DNA from 4 places in the Priestia sp. D51 genome. Region 1 is predicted to be linked to each of the others. Evidence: riboswitches for the same ligand, from Rfam matches in the RefSeq annotation. Region 1 holds a riboswitch; each other region holds the start of a gene.
What was found. Region 1 has a riboswitch for thiamine pyrophosphate ahead of ACNHOZ_RS13390 (acetylornithine deacetylase). Riboswitches for the same ligand answer to the same signal wherever they lie in the genome.
Positions count from the first base shown of each region.

Region 2: another riboswitch for thiamine pyrophosphate. It lies ahead of thiM (hydroxyethylthiazole kinase); the one in region 1 lies ahead of ACNHOZ_RS13390 (acetylornithine deacetylase).
Region 3: another riboswitch for thiamine pyrophosphate. It lies ahead of ACNHOZ_RS23365 (thiamine phosphate synthase); the one in region 1 lies ahead of ACNHOZ_RS13390 (acetylornithine deacetylase).
Region 4: another riboswitch for thiamine pyrophosphate. It lies ahead of tenA (thiaminase II); the one in region 1 lies ahead of ACNHOZ_RS13390 (acetylornithine deacetylase).

Region 1 is NZ_JBLTIR010000003.1:283,946-289,291, forward strand. It holds gene ACNHOZ_RS13380 (PTS transporter subunit EIIC) at 1-1,225, shown strand, start outside; gene ACNHOZ_RS13385 (MupG family TIM beta-alpha barrel fold protein) at 1,222-2,232, shown strand; TPP riboswitch at 2,455-2,557, shown strand; gene ACNHOZ_RS13390 (acetylornithine deacetylase) at 2,672-3,949, shown strand; gene tenA (thiaminase II) at 3,955-4,626, shown strand; gene ACNHOZ_RS13400 (ABC transporter ATP-binding protein) at 4,619-5,346, shown strand, end outside.
Region 2 is NZ_JBLTIR010000004.1:235,885-241,230, reverse strand. It holds gene ACNHOZ_RS17965 (MFS transporter) at 1-852, shown strand, start outside; TPP riboswitch at 1,029-1,137, shown strand; gene thiM (hydroxyethylthiazole kinase) at 1,214-2,020, shown strand; gene thiE (thiamine phosphate synthase) at 2,034-2,678, shown strand; gene ACNHOZ_RS17950 (pyridoxamine 5'-phosphate oxidase family protein) at 2,706-3,134, opposite strand; RNA gene ssrS (6S RNA) at 3,281-3,458, opposite strand; gene ACNHOZ_RS17940 (hypothetical protein) at 3,568-4,188, opposite strand; gene ACNHOZ_RS17935 (helix-turn-helix transcriptional regulator) at 4,347-4,799, shown strand; gene ACNHOZ_RS17930 (anti-sigma factor) at 4,827-5,346, opposite strand, start outside.
Region 3 is NZ_JBLTIR010000007.1:71,805-77,150, reverse strand. It holds gene ACNHOZ_RS23385 (thiazole biosynthesis adenylyltransferase ThiF) at 1-416, opposite strand, end outside; gene ACNHOZ_RS23380 (thiazole synthase) at 413-1,180, opposite strand; gene thiS (sulfur carrier protein ThiS) at 1,186-1,389, opposite strand; gene thiO (glycine oxidase ThiO) at 1,386-2,513, opposite strand; gene ACNHOZ_RS23365 (thiamine phosphate synthase) at 2,497-3,120, opposite strand; TPP riboswitch at 3,242-3,343, opposite strand; gene ACNHOZ_RS23360 (hypothetical protein) at 3,502-3,717, opposite strand; gene crcB (fluoride efflux transporter CrcB) at 3,769-4,155, opposite strand; gene ACNHOZ_RS23350 (fluoride efflux transporter FluC) at 4,156-4,554, opposite strand; gene ACNHOZ_RS23345 (amino acid ABC transporter substrate-binding protein) at 4,896-5,346, shown strand, end outside.
Region 4 is NZ_JBLTIR010000004.1:253,354-258,699, reverse strand. It holds gene ACNHOZ_RS18055 (SDR family NAD(P)-dependent oxidoreductase) at 140-919, shown strand; gene ACNHOZ_RS18050 (ArsR/SmtB family transcription factor) at 932-1,234, shown strand; gene ACNHOZ_RS18045 (aldehyde dehydrogenase) at 1,248-2,648, shown strand; gene tenA (thiaminase II) at 2,676-3,365, opposite strand; TPP riboswitch at 3,461-3,559, opposite strand; gene ACNHOZ_RS18035 (TspO/MBR family protein) at 3,786-4,532, shown strand; gene ACNHOZ_RS18030 (hypothetical protein) at 4,834-5,016, shown strand; gene ACNHOZ_RS18025 (sodium-dependent transporter) at 5,193-5,346, shown strand, end outside.

The sequences.
Region 1 (5,346 bases):
TATACGAAAACTTGAAGGCGTGCTCGGATTAGTGGAAGAAGAAACGCTGCAAATCATTATTGGGCCGGGCAAAGTGAACAAAGTAACAGAAGAATTTGGAAAGTTAATTGATGAATCCGGCGGTATTAACTTAGAAGATCGTGCAGCACAGCGGAAATCGGAGCTGAAAGAAAAAAATGCAACTCCGTTTAAGCTGTTGCTTCGCCGAATTGCAAGTATTTTTATTCCGTTGATACCTGCTCTTGTAGCATCTGGACTTATTACCGGAGTGACAAAAGCAGCTGTGCAGGCGAAGTGGCTTCCGGCAGATTCACAGATTGCTATTCTTTTAACCGTTATCGGAAGCGGTTTATTTGCCTATATGGGTATTTTAGTAGGTATTAATGCAGCAAAAGAATTTGGTGGTTCGCCAGCTCTAGGAGGCTTAGCGGGCATTTTAGTCATTAATCCTGCCGTAGCTGATATTAAACTTTTTGGTGAAGCACTTTTGCCGGGGCGTGGGGGCTTAATAGGAGTGCTGCTTGCAGCAATCTTTATGGCCGTGTTAGAAAAACGAGTACGTAAATTTGTCCCACAGTCACTGGATATTATTATTACACCAACCGTTACGGTGTTAATTACAGGAATTATTACGTATGTGGTATTCATGCCAATCGGCGGCTTCATTTCAGATGGAATCACAAAAGGTCTTTTAGGAGTTTTAGAGGTTGGAGGAGTTGTAGCAGGCTTTGTTTTAGGGGCAACGTTTTTGCCGCTCGTTATTACAGGACTGCATCAAGGTCTTACTCCGGTTCATTTAGAGCTTATTAATTCGATTGGAGATGATCCGCTTCTTCCTATACTAGCAATGGGCGGAGCCGGTCAGGTTGGTGCAGCTTTTGCTATTTATATCAAAACAAAGAAAAAACGCTTAAAGCGAGCAATTGGAGGCGCACTTCCTTCAGGGCTGCTGGGAATTGGAGAGCCGCTTATTTTTGGAGTCACACTTCCTTTAGGGCGTCCATTTTTAACCGCTTGTCTTGGAGCTGGAATCGGCGGAGCGTTTCAGGCGCACTTCCATATTGCAACTGTAGCAGTGGGAGTATCGGGTTTGCCGCTTACGTTTTTAGTTCATGCGCATCAAATTCTTCTTTATTTACTTGGATTAGTTATTGCTTACGCAGCAGGTTTTATTTGTACCTATTTCTTTGGATTTAACGACGAAATGGCGAGGGAGTTTGAATGATTGGCATTTCATTTTATTTGAACGATAGAGATGCCAAACAAAGATTAGTAGAAGCGAGTGAATGCGGCGTTACACGCGCATTCACTTCACTTCACATTCCAGAGGAAAAAGGAGATTTGGCTGAACGGGCAAAAGAATTGCTTCATGTGGCTAGAGATTGTGGAATAAGCGTGTATGCAGATGTATCTAAGCATACACCGGTTCATTTAGGTATCGAAAGCCTTATGACTCTATCTTCACTTGGCGTATCAGGTATTAGACTAGACGATGGCTTTAGCGTAGAAGAAACGATTTTACTTGCGGATGAGTTTTATATTGCCCTTAATGCAAGTACAGTGTCAAAACTAGAAATAGAAGCGCTATTATCTGCAGGTCTTCATCATCATCAGCTGCTTGCTTGGCATAATTTTTATCCGCGGCCTGAAACAGGGCTTGAAGAAACGTTTTTTCAACAGCAGACAGATTTATTTAATGAACTTTGTATTCCAGTTTGTGCTTATATTCCTGGAGAAGGCGAAAAGAGAGGACCTATTTATCAAGGACTTCCTACTAGAGAAAAAGACCGTAATAAATGTCCTTTTACCTCTGCAGTAGATTTATACGGATGCGGAGTAACGGAGGTTTATATTGGAGATCCATACGCCAGTTCAAATTTATTAAAACGTTTAGTTCAATATCAAGAAAACCGCATTATTCCGCTACGCATTCGTTCACCTCATATACAGGGAACGTACAGCGTGCGTCCGGATGTATCAAGAGACGTTCTGCGATTGGTTGATACACGATCTGTAAAACCAGTGCTGCCATTTCATACAGTAGAACGCAGAATCGGAGCAATTACAATGGACAATGATGGCTACGGACGTTACAGAGGAGAGGTTCAAATAGCTAAAAGGAATTTGTCTGCAAATGCTAATGTGAATGTGATTGGGTATGTAATAGAAGAAGATCACGAGCTGCTTTCATTAGTGAGACCGGGGCAAAAGCTTGAGCTTATTACTGTCTGAAGGAAAAAACGGTGTATTTTTAAAGAAGCCAATAGCTAACTAGTAATGTCACAAAAACAAAGAGCACACACTGCATGAAAAAGGTGTGTGCTTTTTCTTTTACTACTAAAAAGGAAACTATTTTCATTACCATATCATGAACCTTTCTATTGAATAAAACGCTTTACTATGATAAAACTATTACAGGTAAACATATGATAATAGATTAATTTCATAGAGATACAACACCACTAGGGGTGCTTTCGAAGCTGAGAGAGACGATAAGTCTTAACCCTTATAACCTGAACTAGGTAATACTAGCGTAGGAAAGAGGTATTGTAATGGATGTTTTGTATGGGATTTCCTTACGAACTCGTTATAATAATTTTGTGTACATAAACAAAAACACTTCTTTCCTGCGAAAGAAGTGTTTTTTTATGCGTAAAGGAAGGTGTCATACATGAAAGAAACAATTGATTTGCTTGTCAAACAGGTAGAGGAGCGCAAAGGAGAGTTAATCCAGTTATTAACAACGCTTGTTTCGTATAAAACGCCAGCGCCTCCTGCACGAAATTCTCATGAAGCGCAGCTGTACGTAGCGGATTTTCTTAAAAACTGCGGTTTTTCCATTGATATGTGGGACTTATATTCTAACGACCCTATCGTAGTGGGAACGTTAAAAGGACAAAAATCGGCTGACTATCAAAGCTTGATTATTAACGGCCATATGGATGTTGCTGAGGTACAAGAAAATGAAAATTGGGAAACCAATCCGTTTGAAGCTGTTGTGAAAGACAATATGATAATTGGACGCGGAGTTGCTGATATGAAAGGCGGTTTGGCGGGAGCATTATTTGCAGTTCAGCTTTTAACAGAAGCAGGAATCGAGCTGCCAGGAGACTTGATTTTTGAATCCGTTGTAGGAGAAGAAGTAGGAGAGGCAGGTACGCTGCAATGCTGTCAGAAAGGGTATACAGCTGATTTTGCGCTTGTAGTCGATACAAGTGATTTACATATTCAAGGTCAAGGCGGAGTGATCACGGGATGGATTACGATAAAAAGCAGTAAAACCTATCATGACGGTACACGCCGAAGTATGATTCATGCTGGAGGAGGCCTGTTAGCCGCAAGCGCTATTGAAAAGATGGCAAAAGTGATCGGAGGGCTACAAGAATTGGAGCGTCACTGGGCTGTTACAAAGAGCTATCCAGGATTTTTGCCAGGGACAAATACGATTAATCCAGCAGTAATCGAAGGCGGAAGACATGCTGCTTTTATTGCAGATGAATGCAGGCTGTGGATCACCGTTCACTATTATCCTAATGAATCGTACGACCAAGTATCAAAAGAAGTGGAAGAATATATTATAGCTATTGCAAAAGCAGATCCATGGTTAAAAGATAATCTGCCAACCTTTGAATGGGGAGGCACATCAATGATTGAAGACAGAGGAGAAATCTTTCCGTCATTAGAAATTGATGAAAATCATGCAGGAGTGCAGCTGCTTGCAAATACTCATGAACAAATGGAAGGGAAAAAGCCTCCAATTGATGTGTCAACTAGCGTAACAGACGGGGGATGGCTAGCTGATGCGGGAATTCCCGCCGCTATTTACGGTCCGGGAAATTTAGCAAATGCACATGCTGTGAACGAACAATTAGATATTAATCAGCTTGTTCAATATACAAAAGTGATAGTGCAGTTCATTTATACGTGGCTGCATACGCATAAGGAGTGATCATCATGAAATTTAGTGAACGATTATACGAAAAGCTGCAGCCTATTTGGCGTCAAAATCATAATCATCCCTTCGTACAGGGGATGGGAGATGGAACGCTTGAAAAGGAGAAGTTTCGCTTCTACATGATTCAAGATTACCTTTACCTAATTGATTATGCCAAATTATTTGCGATTGGAGCCATGAAAGCTACCGATCTTCAAACGATGGGGAAATTTGCAGCCCTTTTAGACTCTACATTAAACGAAGAAATGAGTCTGCACCGTGAGTATGCCAAGAAATTTGAAATCAGCGAAAAAGAATTAGAAAAAGCGCAGCCATCTCCTACAACGCTTGCATACACGTACTATATGCTGCACGTTGGTCAAAGTGGAACATTAGCTGAATTAGTAGCCGCTCTTTTGCCTTGTATGTGGAGCTACTGGGAAATAGGAAAAGAACTTAGTGAAAAGCCTGGAGCTAACAATGAGTTTTACCGTGAGTGGATTGAAATGTACAGCTCAGAAGAATTTGGAGAACTGGCGACATGGTGTATCAATTTATTTGACTCACTTACTGAAGATAAATCAGAAGTGGAATTAGAAAAGCTTGAAGAAATTTTCTTGAATACGACGCGTTTTGAGTATATGTTCTGGGATATGGCTTATAACGAAGCGATGTGGCCAATTCATGAATAGGTCTGTGTTATCTTTTCAAAACGTCAGTTTTACGTACAAGAACGGTGATCAAGCGATTTTAAAATCATTAAACTTAGACGTGAAAGAAGGCGAGTTTGTCAGTATCGTTGGAGCGAGCGGCTCTGGGAAAAGTACGTTGTTTCGTCTTATTACAGGTCTTGAACAGCAGAGTGAAGGCGATATCGTGATTAACGGAAAGTCTTATGAAAAGCGACTAGGAAAAGTAGGCTATATGCCGCAGCAAGATTTGCTGCTTCCGTGGCGTACGATTCTAGACAATGCAGCACTGCCTCTTGAGCTTCACAATGTATCAAAAGCAAGTGCTCATAAGCAAGTGTCTCAGCTGCTTGAAGAGTTTGGCCTAAAAGGGTATGAAAACCGTTTTCCAAGTGATTTATCCGGAGGGATGAAGCAGCGCGTTTCTTTTCTTCGGACGGTATTAAGCGGTTCTAACGTGCTGCTTTTAGATGAGCCTTTTAGTGCACTTGATGCAATCACACGTTTATCGATGCAGGAATGGCTGCTTGACCAATGGCAAAAGCGTAAGCATAGCATCTTATTTATCACTCATGACGTCAATGAAGCGCTTTTTTTATCAGATCGCATTTTTATCTTTTCAGACAAGCCAGTAAGTTGTCTTGAAGAAATTCAAGTGCCGCTTAGCAGACCTCGAACGCAAAAAGATCTGAATCAACAGCGAGTGCTTGATGTGAAAGATTA
Region 2 (5,346 bases), on a different contig from region 1:
GCGGACGTGACGTCTGCTAAAGAACGCGCTAAAGGAATGGGCTATGTGACGGCAGCGATTACAACAGGATTTATTATCGGGCCCGGTATTGGAGGCTTTTTAGCTGAATACGGCATGCGCGTGCCATTTTACATGGCCGCAGTAGCAGGAGGCTTGGCTGCAGTGATTACGCTTTTTGTTTTGCCGGAGTCTCGTCCTGTACAAGATCATGCTGTTTCAAACAATGAGAATCCAAAAGAAGATCGGCTGCTACTGCAGCTTATGAATTCCTACAAAGAACCTTATTTTTTAAGTTTAATTATCGTTTTTGTGACATCGTTTGGATTATCCAATTATGAAACGATCTTTTCACTATTTGTTGATCATAAATTTAGCTTTACGCCAAAAGATATTGCGTTTGTTATTACGTTTGGCTCTATTGCAGGAGCTGTTGTGCAGGTTACGATTTTTGGCTGGATTTTAAATAAGTTCGGTGAAAAAAGAGTCATTTCGTTTTGCTTGATGATGACGGGACTTTTTATTTTACTTACGCTATTTGTGCACACGTACTGGCTTATTATTGTTGTAACATTTATCGTCTTTTTAGCAACAGATATTTTACGTCCGGCAATAAGCACGCAAATGTCGATGATGGCACAAGACGACCAAGGGTATGTAGCCGGACTAAATTCTGCTTATACAAGTCTTGGGAATATTATTGGACCCGTTGTCGCAGGCTTTCTTTTTGATATAAACGTTAATTATCCGTACGTATCAGCTGCACTTGTACTGCTGCTTTGTTTTCTTTTATCTTTAAGAGCAGGGAAGGACCGAAAAACAGCTGTGAGAAATCAAGCGATTCAAGAGAAATGATAGAATTTTTAGGAGATAGAAGACCTCCAGTAGTTTACTGGAGGTCTTTTAATGATGCTTTTAGTAAAGCTGTAAGATTTACAACACCACTCAGCCTATAACGAAGCTTTATTTTATGGGCAAAACAGTGAAATGGTTGCAAATAAAAAAAGTTAATAGTAAACTTTAAACGTAGTAATAAATAGTATGGGAGCTTGCGCGGGGCAGGCTGAGAGTACAGGGGCGCCTGTTGACCATTTGAACCTGTTGGATAATGCCAGCGCAGGGAATGTGAGTACATACCAAAGCACTTTGCGCATGCAAGGTGCTTTTTTGTCTTTTTTTTTGCAGTGTTAAAACTAAATGAAAAGAGTGAGAGAACATGGATATTAGTAAAATTTCAGCTCAATTAGAAAAAGTAAGAGATACAAGTCCGCTTGTTCATAATATTACGAATGTTGTGGTAACCAATTTTACAGCAAATGGACTGCTTGCCATAGGAGCGTCACCTGTTATGGCTTATGCGAAGGAAGAAGTGGCTGATATGGCTCGAATCGCCGGAGCGCTTGTCTTAAATATGGGTACACTGACGGCTCAAGAAGTAGAAGCGATGAGAATAGCAGGAAAATCAGCAAATGAAAATGGCGTGCCGGTTATTTTCGATCCTGTAGGAGCCGGAGCGACACCGTTTCGTACAGAAGTGGCACGTCAGCTTGTAGAAGAATTAAATATTGCCGTTATTCGCGGTAACGCTGCTGAAGTTGCGAATGTAGTAGGCGAGTCATGGCTCATTAAAGGCGTTGATTCATTAGAAGGGCAAGGAGACGTCATTGAACTTGCTGAGAAAGCAGCGAACAAATTAGATACAGTGATTGTTATTACGGGGAAACAAGATGTGATCACCGATGGAAACACAACGTATACAGTAGACAACGGTCACCCGTTATTTACGAAGGTGACGGGTACTGGATGTCTGCTGACATCAATTATAGGAGCTTTCGCGGCTGTAGAAAAAGAATATGTCGAGGCAAGCGTTGCTGCTTTAAGTTTTTACGGAGTGGCAGGTGAAATCGCCGCAGCGAAAAAAGGTGAAGAAGGGCCGGGGAGCTTTCAAATTGAGCTGTTAAATCAGCTTCATCTTTTATCTGGACAGGATATTGAATCATATGCAAGAGTACATCAACGTTAAAAGGAGCGGGAAAATGACAAACGAAGAAATTAAAAAGCTGCTGAAAGTTTATTTTATAATGGGCAGCAATAACTGTAAAAAAGATCCGAAAGAAGTATTAAAAGAAGCAATTGAAGGCGGCGTTACCGTGTTTCAATTTCGTGAAAAAGGCGAGGGTGCCTTAACAGGAGAAGCGAAATATCAGCTGGCGAAAGAACTTCAGCAAATTTGTCAGCAGCACAGCGTTCCTTTTGTTGTGAATGATGATCTTGACTTAGCGATCCGCTTACAAGCAGATGGCATTCATATTGGACAAGAAGATGAAAAAGCTCATATTGTTCGAGAAAAAATAGGAAAAGGAATTGTGGGCGTCTCTGTTCATAATGTACAAGAGCTGCAGCAAGCGATAAAAGACGGGGCGGATTATGTAGGAATGGGACCTGTTTTTCCTACTTCTACAAAAAAAGACGCAAAAGCAGTGCAAGGTACAAAATTAATTGAAGAAGTGCGAAACCAGAATATTGACTTTCCAATTGTAGGAATCGGTGGCATCACGCCTGAAAATGCCAAACAAGTAGTAGAAGCAGGTGCAGATGGTGTTTCTATTATTACCGCGATTAGCTTAGCAGCGTCTCCAAAAGAAAAAGCAGCTCAATTGAAAGAAGCGGTAGGAAAATAAAAAAAGCGCACAGTGTGCGCTTTTTTATTATAGCTGAACGGTTTGAGGAGTTTCTTCGCCTTCATTCATAAAGCGAATTTCGTTTGGTGTAATTTCCAGAACAACATACTCAGGGTCATTTGGACCGTCAAACCATTCTTTCATGTGATCGTTCCATATACGTCCTTTTAATTGATCACCGGTACGAAGAACAGCTGTCCCGGATAATTCTAAGTATTGATCGCCATATCCTTCGCCGCTGTAGCCCAATAGTACGTGCACGTTCGGATTGGCTTCGATTTCTTCTGCCTTATGTGTATTGATATTTGTTGGTGTGTAAAGAGCGATACCATCTTCATCGCTGAAAAATGTCATATAGCGAGAGTGGGGTTTGTTGTTTACAACTGTGGCTAATGTTCCTACACGATTTCCTTCTAATACTTCATTTACTTTTTTAGCAATTTTTTGTTCATTCATTTTATCCATCTCCTTTATTACTTTTTATGTTCCTCAATCGAAGATAAATAAAACATACATGTCTAAAAAAATATAAGTTAACAATAAAATAATTATGTAAACTAATAAATAAAAAAATAAAAAAAGCTAGCTACAGCTAACTAAAAAATAAGCCCGCACTGCCGTAACCCTAAGTGTCTTAAATACCCAGATCTACTAGGTGGGTGCCCTCATAGCCGGGTTTAGCGTCCCAAGAAGGGCGTGCTATCTGCAGCTAAATTTTGAGCTCCCTTTTAACACTCAAAGGTTTAAGACAACATGAGTATACGCACAGCGCAGGTATGTATAACAAATGTAAATAAAATGCCGATATATAAATGTTTTCTAATTAATCAACTTTCATCGTACAAGAAATGATTATAACGGAATAATGAATGGAACGCAAGACTTTTATTTAAAGTTTTTCTTCTCTAACATCTTGGCGGTTATGCCGTAACAAAATAAAAAAAGGGCCCGCAACTGGAATGAAACATAAGAGAAGGTAAGGCCGGGATGCTATCTTTTCTTTTGTCATAACGGAATAAGAAAGCCACGTTAAAACAAAAAAATCAGCGGTCATCACGCTAACAAGCTGTGACTGCATAAAAGCATCTTCATAAGCTCTTATTGAACCTATGGATAGTCCGTATACGTAACCAGCAATCGTGAGTGCTAAGCATAGTCCAATCCATAGACGAGAAGAAATGATGGCAATGAAGCGTGAAGGAATACGCGAACGTGTTCGAACTTTTTGTCCTTTCCAATGATAATAGAACAAAAGAGAAAAAGCTCCAAGCGCAAATGATAGGAGAGAAAATGGCCATCCAGGCAGTTTGTACGTATCTTTTTTACAAATCATTACCATGAATAATACTGGGAAAAGCCCTAAAAAAGAGAATACCATAACTACGAGCGGATCTACCTGTTGAAAATTTCCTGTGACAAGGTTTTTAAACAGCATATCATCAGCGGCGCTTGCTCCCGGAGCTAGCAGAAAGGCGTATAGTACAAGCATAGTCCATACAATGATGTACATTACATATTCTCAACTCCTTTTAATTGTTTTAGTATACAAAAACCATTTCAGTATATTTCCCCGTTTTGTGATGAAGGGAAACGCTTGAAACTCTTCTTTAATTAGGTGTAATATTACACTAAAGACATGTGCGTGTATAGAAAGAAAGGGCTGTAAAAATGGATAAACAAGAAGTCATTAAATCCGTATCGGATAAAATACGATTAATTCGTTTAGAAAGAAACTATTCACAAGACAGAATGGCTGAAGTTATTGGTATTTCAAAAAAAACATTGGTTCAAATTGAAAAAGGGCGCACGGAAGCAGGGTGGACGACCACTGTTGCAGTATGCGGTTTGTTTCGTGACAGTGAAATCCTTCAATCGGTTTTAGGAGACGTCCCCTTAGAAGTAGTAGAAATCATTGCTCATAACGGCGTATCTTCTCCAAAAGATAAAACGCTCGGAGGAAGAGTATGGTGGAAAGAGATTCAAAAAGAAGGTTCTTTTCGTCTGCAGCAAAATATGATTAGTCAGCACTATCGTATTTTAGATGACCAAGACTATCGATGGTTTAGTTCATTTGATAAAAGTGAAGCTGTAGAAAGGTTTGAAGAATTAACGAAGAAATAAAAACAAGCACTTGTTTTCAAGTGCTTGTTACTGATTCATTAACGTGCCGGATGAAGGGCGGTTGAACCAATTCCATAGCTCTACATCTCCAAGTGAAGCGTAGGTGATAGACGGATCATTTTTTAATTTCAGCAGCTTTTTGGTAGGTCCTGTAATCACAACGCCGTACACACCGACTCCATGTTTCTTTACATAAGAATATCGCTGATTTAGCAACAAATCGGAATGGTCTAGCTGACGAACTTTTTGGACTGTTTCTTCATTATCGGCTAATAGTTTCATCATATTTAAAACGTTCGACTTGCTAGTAGAGTGCGTTTGATTTCCTTTGTGCTCGTAAGGCAAGTCTAAAAACTCCGGAAAGCCAAATGTTGATGTTAAGTCAATTAATGGCTCATCTTTTGTGCTTGTTTTTTGTTCGTTCCCTGTATTAAGCGCGTACCAAGAGGTAGAAAAATCACGGCTGTCGATGGCGTTCATTTTTTGCTGAACTTCTTTTAGCGAATACGTATCATCAAAAGAAATAGCCACTTCGCTTACCGTTCCT
Region 3 (5,346 bases), on a different contig from region 1:
TTTTGTGATAAATCATTCATTACAAGGCGTGTGTCAAAATTATCGGTTGCATCAATCATAACATCTACCCCCTCAACAAGCTGTTCTAAAACTTGAGGGGTACCGTCCGCTACGTGGGCTTCTACTTTTACATCATGATTAATATCGTGAAGCCTTTTTTTAGCGGCAACTGCTTTTGGAATTCTTTTATCAGCATCTTTTTCACTATACAATTGCTGACGCTGAAGGTTGCTCCACTCTACATAATCGCGGTCAATGAGCGTTATTTTCTTTACTCCCGCTCGTGCAAGGGCCTCAGCGTTCCCTGTTCCAAGAGCACCTGCTCCTACAATCAGAACATGCTTTTCTTGAATTTGCTGCTGTCCGCCTTTTCCAATAGGTTGAAACAATTCTTGGCGGGAATAACGATTAATCAACCGATACTCATCCCTTCTGTTGGACTGCTTGCCGTTGCATATTGTTTCTTTTCAATACGTCCTGCTTCAAATGCTGCTCGTCCTGCTTCAATCGCTAGCTTCATAGCACGAGCCATTTTCACAGGATCTTTTGCTCCTGAAACAGCTGTATTTAATAACACACCATCTGCTCCTAGCTCCATAGCTTGAGCTGCGTCTGAAGCCGTTCCAATACCTGCATCTACAATTACTGGAACAGTTGATTGTTCAATGATAAAACGCATGTTCAACGGATTAATAATACCTTGACCTGAACCGATAGGCGAAGCTCCTGGCATAATGGCATGTACGCCTAAATCCTCTAAACGACGCGCAAGTAAAACATCATCTGATGTGTAAGGTAAAACGGTAAAGCCCTCTTTTAACAGTTCTTCACTAGCTTTTAATGTTTCAACTGGATCAGGAAGCAGCGTCTTATCACATCCAATTACTTCTACTTTCACCATGTCACAAAGTCCAGAAGCCTTTGCTAATTTAGCAATACGTACGGCCTCTTCTGCATTTTTTGCTCCAGCAGTGTTAGGCAAAAGAGTGAAACGCTTCACATCAAGTGCTTCTAATAAATTAGGCTGATTTTGATCAAAAATATCCATTCGTCTAACAGCAAATGTTAAAATTTCTGTTTCCGACTCTTCTACCGCTTGACGCTGAGTCGTAAAGTCCGGAAATTTCCCTGTTCCTAATAATAAACGTGAATTAAATGTATATTGTCCAATTTTTAACATACTCTTCATCCTCCTCCAACAAATGAAACAACTTCTAATGTATCTCCATCTTTTAAGCATGCATCGCTATGTTCTTCTTTTTGCAAAATATTCTTGTTTAATTCAACAATTACAACTCGCTCATGCAGACTCTGAGCCTGCACCAAGTGCTCTACCGTTTCAATTTCATCTCCGACAGTGACGGTCTTACCGTTAATAATTAGATTCAATGAACTCCCTCCATTGCTCTCGTTAGCTGAAATGATGTAAAAAATGAATGATTTGGCTTTTTCCCTAACAAAGCATCAGCCATAATTTTTCCAGTTGCAGCGCTTAATAAAATACCGTTTCGGTAGTGGCCAAAAGCCATGTGCAGATTCGCTATTTCAGGGTGCTCTCCTAAATAAGGCCAGCCATCATTTGTTTGTGGACGAAGACCAGCCCATGCTTTTTCAAATGTGGCTTCTTTAATGGCCGGCAGAAGCGCAGAAGCTTTATTCAGCAAAAATTGAATACCTTGTGCAGAAACGGTCTTAGTAAAATCATGCTGCAGCTTAGTTGCCCCGATTACGATTCTTCCACCAGTCTTAGGGACTAAGTAAAAACCTTCATCTAAAAAAATCGTTTTAGAAAGCAGGGGCTTATGACTTTGCAGAGCAATACACTCTCCTTTTACAGGAAACACCTCGCCTAAATGTTCAGAAGAAATAAAGCGTTTAGCCCATGAGCCTGCTGCAATCACTACTTTTTCTCCATAAAAAGAGCCTTTGGACGTCTGTACCCCTTTTACTGTTTCATTTTCCATAATAAGAGAGTGAACGTCACAGTATTCGAATACATCTGCTCCGTGATACAAGGCTCCATGAGCAAGAGCTTGTGTTAACTTAGCGGGAGCTAGCTGGCCGTCTCCCGGTATTGTAATGGCTCCGTATATGTCTGGAGAGAGCCCGGGTTCTAACAAACGCGCTTCTTTTACATCGATCCATCTTACATCTTTGTCCCACCGGTGGTGCTGAGCGGCTTTTTTCTTTAATACGTGTGCATCTTCTTCTGTTACAGCGACTTTTAATAAGCCTTTTTGAATGAGCTCTACGTCGATAGCCGTTTTTTCTTTTAGTTCCTTCACCAGTTCAGGAAACATGCTTCTGCTCTTAATAGCAAGGTCTAAAAGAGGACCTTCTTCATCAATTTCAGCTTGAGCACCTAAAATACCAGCGGCTGCACTTGAAGCTTCACAACCAACTTGATTGCGTTCAAGAATAGCTACTGACGCTCCTTGTTTTGACAAATGATAAGCGATAGAAGAGCTGATTATACCTCCTCCGATTAACAGTACATCATAATGCTGCTTCATTTTCTCCACCTCCAGATGTCCATATATGAGAATATTGTTTAATCGCTTTCAGGGGATCTTGCGCAAGCATGACACCAGACATCACGGCTATACCGTGTGCTCCTGTTTGAAGTACCTCTTTGGCATTTACAGGTGTAATTCCTCCAATGGCAATAACCGGTATCTGCACAGCGTCTACTACTTCTTTTAGTGCCGCTATCCCTCGACTTTTTAATTCTTTTTTTGAATGTGTTGAATAAATATGTCCGTATAAAATGTAGTGAGCACCATCTTTTTCAGCTTCTAAAGCCTCTTCCACAGAGTGAACTGACTTTCCAACAATAAGAGAAGGAAATGCGTCTATAACAAACGAAACGTCTAAACTATGATAGGCAAGCTGTACACCTTTTGCTTTTAAAGCATGCGCTACATCAACTCGGTCATTCACAATAATTTTAGAGCGACAAAATGGTAGGCTTTCTAGTAAACATTGAATCTGCTTTGCCGTTTTCTTTTTTTCTCTAATATGAATGGCGCCCGCAAAAGGCGCGATAGCCGTTAAAATTTTTTGAAGCTCTTCGATTGGCTGCTTATCTGTTGTAATGACATGAAATTTAGGAATATCCACATGATCGAAACCTTTCCATTCAGAATAAAGAGAAATTTCAATCACTTCATCTTGTGCAGAGGGCTTTATTACATACAAAAAACCACTCTACAACGTAGAGTGGTTAGCATGCATCGTTATGTAAACATGATCGCCACTTCCCTACGCTGGTCCAAACCAGATCAGGTTCAAAGGGTCCGAAATACATCCGTCTCAGCTTCAAAAAGCTCCCCTAGTGATTGCTATTTATTGATTTTGTTTTTGCACTTAAAATTATAACACAACTAGATGTAAATACAATATCTCTTTATGCTCTTACGGCTCTCTTCCTTTTATAGATGTATCTTTTAAGCTTCTTTACTAAGAGGCCCGGCGCACCGAATCATTCTGCTTTTTATATAGTTAGTAATCGGTATAGTCGTCAAATTCTTCTTTGTCTTTTTCCTTTTTCCGATCCCATATAAACAGCAGGAGTAACATAATAAAAGTTAGAATATAAAAACCGTAAAAAATAAAGGCCGCCACAACATTTATAAATAAAAATAAAAAACCAATGATCTGACCTGCAACAGCTACAATCAACAAAATGTATTTCCAAACTTCTGCTTTTCTATCCATTCTCTACTTCTCCGTCTTTTTGTTTTTCCCTACTAGAAACGTTCTCTTTACTTATAATAAAAACGTTCCTGCCAGTAAACCGACTGTAAATAAACCAACTGTTCCAAATGCTGAAATCCCCACGTACGCCAACATTTTCCGATAAGATTTTTCCCGAATTAACTGTACGGTTTCCACACTAAACGTTGAAAAAGTGGTAAAGGCACCAAAAAACCCAATGCCAATTATTAAAAATATTGAATCATCATAAGCATGACTCGGAACCTTTCCATAATAACTACCGTAAAAAAGACCAAGCCCAAACGCACCGAGCAAGTTTACAAACAGCATTGAGACTGGAAAAGGAGGGTTTGAAACTGTTTTTGTAACTTTTAAACCCAAAAGATAACGGCATATTCCTCCAGCTGCCCCGCCAAGTGCCAAGCTCACTATGCTCATTTACTTCACCTCATGTACTTTCACTAAATTTTTCCCTGCCGCTTCACCGCATAGATAGCCTGCTAAAGCAAGAAGGATTCCACCTACTAAAGAGACAATGACATAAATGGCTCCCCAAAATAAATGGTGCTGAGTGAGAGAAATGACGTCTCCTGCAAAGGTTGAATACGTTGTAAAACCGCCGCACACGCCAACTCCTAGTCCAAGCTTTATCCATTCTTTTGGCTTTTTCCACGCAAAAAATCCTGTTAATAGGCCTAGTATGAAGCTTCCTAATAGGTTTTCAATTACCGTTCCTATTGGATAGCCCGTATATAATAAGGAAAGATTTAGCAAATAACGCGCATATGTACCAGCGATAGCACCAAAGGCAATTGAGATTAAGTTTATGGCTTTCATCATATCGCTCCGTTTCATAAATTCTTCTTTAAGTGTACCATAAGGAATTTATTTCTACCTTAACATTTAACTATATGTTTATTGCACCAAAAGTCATGAAAAAATGAAAGAGAAAATCGTCGCATGAAACTTCCTTTTTACTCCTCAAATATCCCTTAAAAATCCACTTAATCCAAATTTTAAAATCTTTCTGTATCCTTATGACAAACCGTGTATAGAAGGTATATTTCCCTTATTTTAAGTCACATTAATCGTATAAGTTTTTTTTGTTGACTTTTGCTGTGTTCTTGTTTAGTATCACAGAGTATCATTTCCTATCAGAATACTAGGGGGTTTAGAAAATGAAGAAATTTGCTGCACTTTTGTCGCTACTATTAGCTTTCACAGTTGTGCTTGCCGCATGCGGTTCTAGCTCAAAAAATGAAGCAAACAATGGAGACAATAAATCTTCACAAGAGGATTTATATAATAAAGTGAAAAAAGATGGCGTATTAACAATTGGAACTGAAGGTACATACCCTCCGTTCACTTTTCATGATGACAAACAAAAGCTAACTGGGTTTGATGTAGAATTGGCTCAAGAAGTAGCTAAACGTCTTGGCGTAAAAGCTGAGTTCAAAGAAACACAGTGGGATGGCATGTTTGCCGGATTAGATGCTAAACGCTTTGACATGATTGCTAATGAAGTGGGTATTCGTGAAGATCGTCAAAAGAAATACGATTTCTCTGACCCATACATCCAGTCAGGCGCCGTATTAATTGTTCGTAAAGACGAAAAAGATATCAAATCAT
Region 4 (5,346 bases), on a different contig from region 1:
CAGAAATGCGCAAATGGCAAAAATGGAAAACATAAAAGAAAAGGAGAGTATAGAAAACAGTTGACGGGAAAAAATGAATCCTATAAGATAAGTTTAAATGTTTAAGTTCTTGAACATATAAACATAAGGAGTGAACACTATGTCACAGCATTATGCGCTCATCACCGGTGCGTCCGGAGGAATAGGTAAAGAGTTAGCTTATCAATTCGCAAAGGATGGCCATTCTTTAATTTTAGTTGCCAGAAGTGCTGATAAACTAACAGCGATTAGAGAGAATTTAAAATCTACTTATAATATTGACGTAATAACGGTTGTAAAGGATTTATCAAGAGAAGAAGAGATACAGTCACTGTATGAAGAACTTAAAAATAAAGAAATGCACGTTGATTATTTAGTGAACAATGCAGGTTTTGGACTATACGGTAAATTTATTGAAACAGCTTTAGATGAAGAGTTAAACATGATTGACTTAAATATCCGAGCATTAACTCATTTAACAAAATTATTTTTACCCGATATGGTCAAAAGAAATCACGGGAAAATTTTAAACATTGCGTCCGTTGCTGCATTTATGCCGGGTCCGCTTATGACAGTGTATTACGCAACAAAAGCGTACGTATTATCTTTCACAGAGGCCCTTGAAAATGAATTAAGAGGTACCAATGTAACGGTAAGTGCTCTATGCCCGGGTCCAACTAAAACGGGTTTTAGCGACCGGGCTCAGCTGAGCAATTCTAAGCTTTTTCAAAGCGGTGCAATGGATGTAGAAGCAGTTGCTAAAGCGGGCTATAAAAAATTTATGAAAGGGCAGACGGTTATCGTACCAGGAGTACAGTTTCGTCTCGCCACCTTCATCCCGCGCTTTGTACCAAGAAAGTGGCTTTCATCCGTTGTCCGCAGAACACAAGAAATTAAATAAAGGAGAATATTTATGAGTGAAAAAGCAGTGGAGTTATTTCGTGCCAGCATTCCTATTTTTCAGGCTCTAAGTGATTCAGCAAGACAAGATATTATTTTGCTGCTCGCGGAAAAAGAGCCTTTAACCGTTAATGAAATTGCAAACGAGTCTACTTTATCACGACCGGCAATTTCTCATCATTTAAAAATTTTACGTGATCAAAAGCTTGTGCAAATTGAGCAAAAAGGAACGCAGAGATATTATTCATTGGCTTTAAACGAGGCAGTTGAGCTATTAAAAAGCTTGCTTGCTACAGTTGAAGCTGAATGTTTATAGGGAGATGAAAGAGATGAACCACGAGCAATTCTATATCACAGATGAAACGGTCATTGAACATATTGTCTCTACACAAAAGCAGTATTTCTATGCACAAAAGACAAAGAGCATCAGCAGCCGCATTCAAGCGCTGAATAAGCTCAGAGACGCAGTCAAACAAAACGAGCAGAGAATTATGGATGCTTTAAAACAAGACTTGAATAAATCTGAAGTAGAGGCGTACACGTCGGAAATTGGGATTTTACTAGAGGAAATTCGGTTTACGCTTAAGCATTTAGCAAAATGGATGAAGCCTAAAAAAGTAAAAACCGCTTTAACACACGTGGGCTCTAAAGGGAAAATTGTGCCTGAACCGTATGGAGTCGCGTTAATTATTGCTCCGTGGAACTATCCGTTTCAATTAGCGCTGTCTCCTTTAGTAGGAGCGATTGCCGCTGGAAACACGGCGATTATAAAGCCTTCTGAATTAACGCCTAGCGTATCTCGGGTTATACAAGAATTACTAGCTGAGGCTTTTGATCCCGCATTTGTGACGGTGATTGAAGGCGCTGTAGACACGACGAGCATGCTTTTAAAGCAGCCCCTCGATTATATTTTCTTTACGGGAAGTGTAAATGTAGGGAAAATTATTATGCAAGAAGCAGGGAAGCAGCTTATTCCCGTCACGCTGGAGCTAGGAGGAAAAAGTCCGTGCATTGTACATGAAGATGCAAACCTAGATCTTGCAGCGAAGCGAATTATGTTTGGCAAAGGAATGAATGCAGGCCAAACGTGCGTTGCTCCCGATTATTTGCTCGTGCATAAAAAGGTAAAAGCGCAGCTAGTGGAGAAACTTCGCGAAGCGATTTATCAATTTTACGGTAGTAATCCGCTTGAAAGTGAGCGCTACGGCCGTATTGTCAGTGAGCGCCATTTTATTCGGCTAGTTGAGTTTTTAAAAGACGGAAACGCTATAGTTGGAGGCGGGTATAATAAAAGTACGCTCACAATAGAACCTACGGTGTTAAGTGAAGTAAGCTGGACATCAGACGTTATGCAAGAAGAAATTTTTGGGCCTATTCTTCCTATGATTGAATACGAAACGCTAGACGAAGTTATTCATAAAGTTCAAGAAAAAGCTAAGCCGTTAGCTCTTTACTTGTTTACGGAAAGTGCAAATGTACAAAATGTCATAACGGAGCGTCTTTCATTTGGAGGAGGCTGTATAAATGATACGCTTATGCATATCGCTACGCCATATTTACCCTTTGGCGGAGTTGGAGAAAGCGGTACGGGCCAATATCATGGAAAAGACAGCTTTCAGACATTTTCTCATTTTAAAAGCATGCTGTCTCAAACAACCAAGTTTGATTTGTCATTCCGCTATCCTTCAGAGAAACAAAACTTGAAAATGATTAAAAAATTATTGAAATAAAAAGCCTCCTGATAGGAGGCTTTTTCGTTATTTTGAAAGTGAAAGCTGAGAAAGCGGCCATTTTTCTTGTGTATACGCCATTTCCCAAAATAAATACTCCAGCTCACAGCTTTTGATAAAGTGATCTTTCATACGATTACGTTCTTCTTCAGTCGCTTGTTCGGCGAGTTCATCAAGCTTGTTACAAAACCATTGTGTTGTGCCATTCATTTCTTCATTATTATAAAACTGAATCCATTCATAAAAAGGATGAGAAGGAGATGGATTTACTTGTTCCGTAATGCGCTGGCCAATTTCAACGTACGTCCACGGACATGGAAGAAGCACGGCAATGATTTCCGCTAAGCTGCCTGTATGCGCAACGCTTGTCATATGGTTAATGTAGTGGCTGGCCGTTGGTGAAAGAGCCTCAGTGTGGAGGTCTTCATAGCGTACGCCTGCTACGTCACAAAAATTATTATGAGGGTGTACTTCACTATGTAATACCGTAGAAATGCCGGCATTAAAGGCTTCCATTTCGGTACGCGTGCGGCATTTTGTTAAAGCAGCGCCGTAAATGCGGACAAATGCTGTTAAGTATTCGTAGTCTTGAGAAACGTAGTGAATAAGCGCCTCTTTTGGCACGTCTCCTTCAGCAATTCCTTTAATAAAAGGGTGGTTAAAAATGGCTTCGTAAATATAGTTTGCTTCTTGTCTTAATTGAGATGAAAATGACATCAAAATCCTCCTTTAATATGAGGAAGTCACAAACAAGCACATAAAGGAAATAAAAAACACTCCGTTTATAAACGGAGTGGCAAAGGACAGTACAAAACTGAACATTGCCACTTTCCTACGCTGGTATGAGCCAGATCAGGTTCAAAGGGATCAAGAAAACTTGTCTCAGCCGGTCGGCACCCCTAGTGGACTTCCTATTAGTCTATGTTTAACTTACCATATATTCTGAAAAATAGAAAGCGTTATGGAAAATTGTTCCCTAACGGTTTTTATCTCTTAAAGAGGTAGCTTCTTGAAGCTATTTTTAATCATTTTTGTTTAAAAATGCATATTTTTAGGGAAGAAGAGGTATTAATGAAGGGAAGAGCCGTTTTCGTCTCCGAAACATTCTCATATAAATAGAAGAAAGGAGAGAACAAAATGGCAAAATTTCGTTTGTATGCTGTATTAAATACAGTAGGCTTGGCTATTACACTTCTTGTGAATTATTTAGCAAATGCGATTCCAATAGGAGGCAAAACAACGGCAGAGGCTTCTGCGCAAGTTCCTACGTTGTTTACACCAGCCGGTTATGCCTTTGCTATCTGGGGCGTTATTTATTTGTTATTAACCATTTGGGTTATACGCCAATTTTTTGCAAGAGAAGATCAAAAAGAAATATATGCACGTATAGGCATTTGGTTTTTTCTAAACTGTTTGTTAAATAGTGCGTGGATCTTTATTTTCCAAAACGATTACTATAAGTTATCCCTTTTAGTTATGCTCTTTATTTTAGGCACATTAATGATTGTATATTCCATTATTCAGCATTCTCGGATGACGACATGGTTTATGCGTCTGCCGATTTCGCTTTATCTTGGATGGATTTCTGTTGCGACTATTGTTAATGTATTTGTCGTATTTCAAGCAAATGGAATACAGCACTTGCTTGGCCTAAATGAATTAGCATGGACGATTATTATGCTGCTGGTAGGGGCTGCGCTGGGCATTATGTTTACATTAAAAAACCGAGACGCTGTTTATCCGCTTGTTTTTATTTGGGCTTATATTGCCATTGCGGTGAAACAAAGTGGAAATCAGCCAATTGTCATTACTGTTATCATCTCGATTGTTTTATTAGCAATTGCTATTATTGTGGGACTGATTAAACGCTATAGACGTTTTTAAAAAGAAGCTCTAGCTTTTGTAAGCTAGAGCTTTTTATGATGCTCTTTTGATTGTAAAAAAGCAGCTGTAAAAGCAATTAAGCTAATTAAAATACCAAAAGGAACAACAATTGGTACGAATGATAAAATAAATGTCATAAGCGTAACCTCCATGTTGCATCGGTGCATAATGAAAAATTCAACTTTTTAAATTGAAGTTCCGCTATTATAGTATGCTAGGCTTTATGTTTGGAGCCTATATGTTTAGAAATAAACGAAAAAGGCAACATACGTTACATATAGTTTATATAGGAGGAGTTAAAATGGAAACATATTTAGTGGCTTACACAGATAAAGACGATATGGAATATAAACAAGTGACGTGCGAGAGTTATGAAGATGCAGAGCGTACGGTTCTTCGTTTAGAGAGAGAAGGGCATATGCATATTGAAGAAATATCAAATCAAGAAGCCTACCGTGGAGACGAATCATCGTACAGAGAATAATTTTTGAATAGAAACATCAAACTCAAAATGAAGAGGCAGCTGCTTCTTCATTTTTTCTATTCTATATAGATATCGTTTTATAGAAAAAAGTAAAACGGGAATGATTTTCTTCTGCATTTATGGTACAGTACTAATCAGGTGAGTTTTGAGTTTAGAAGAGGAGAGAGTAACATTATATGAGTAAAGGAAATCAGTGGTCTTCACGCCTCGGTTTTATTTTAGCATCTGCTGGGGCAGCAATTGGTCTAGGAGCGATATGGAAATTTCCATACGTAACCGGAACCAGTGGCGGTGGAGCATTTTTTGCGTTGTTTATTTTATTTACAATTT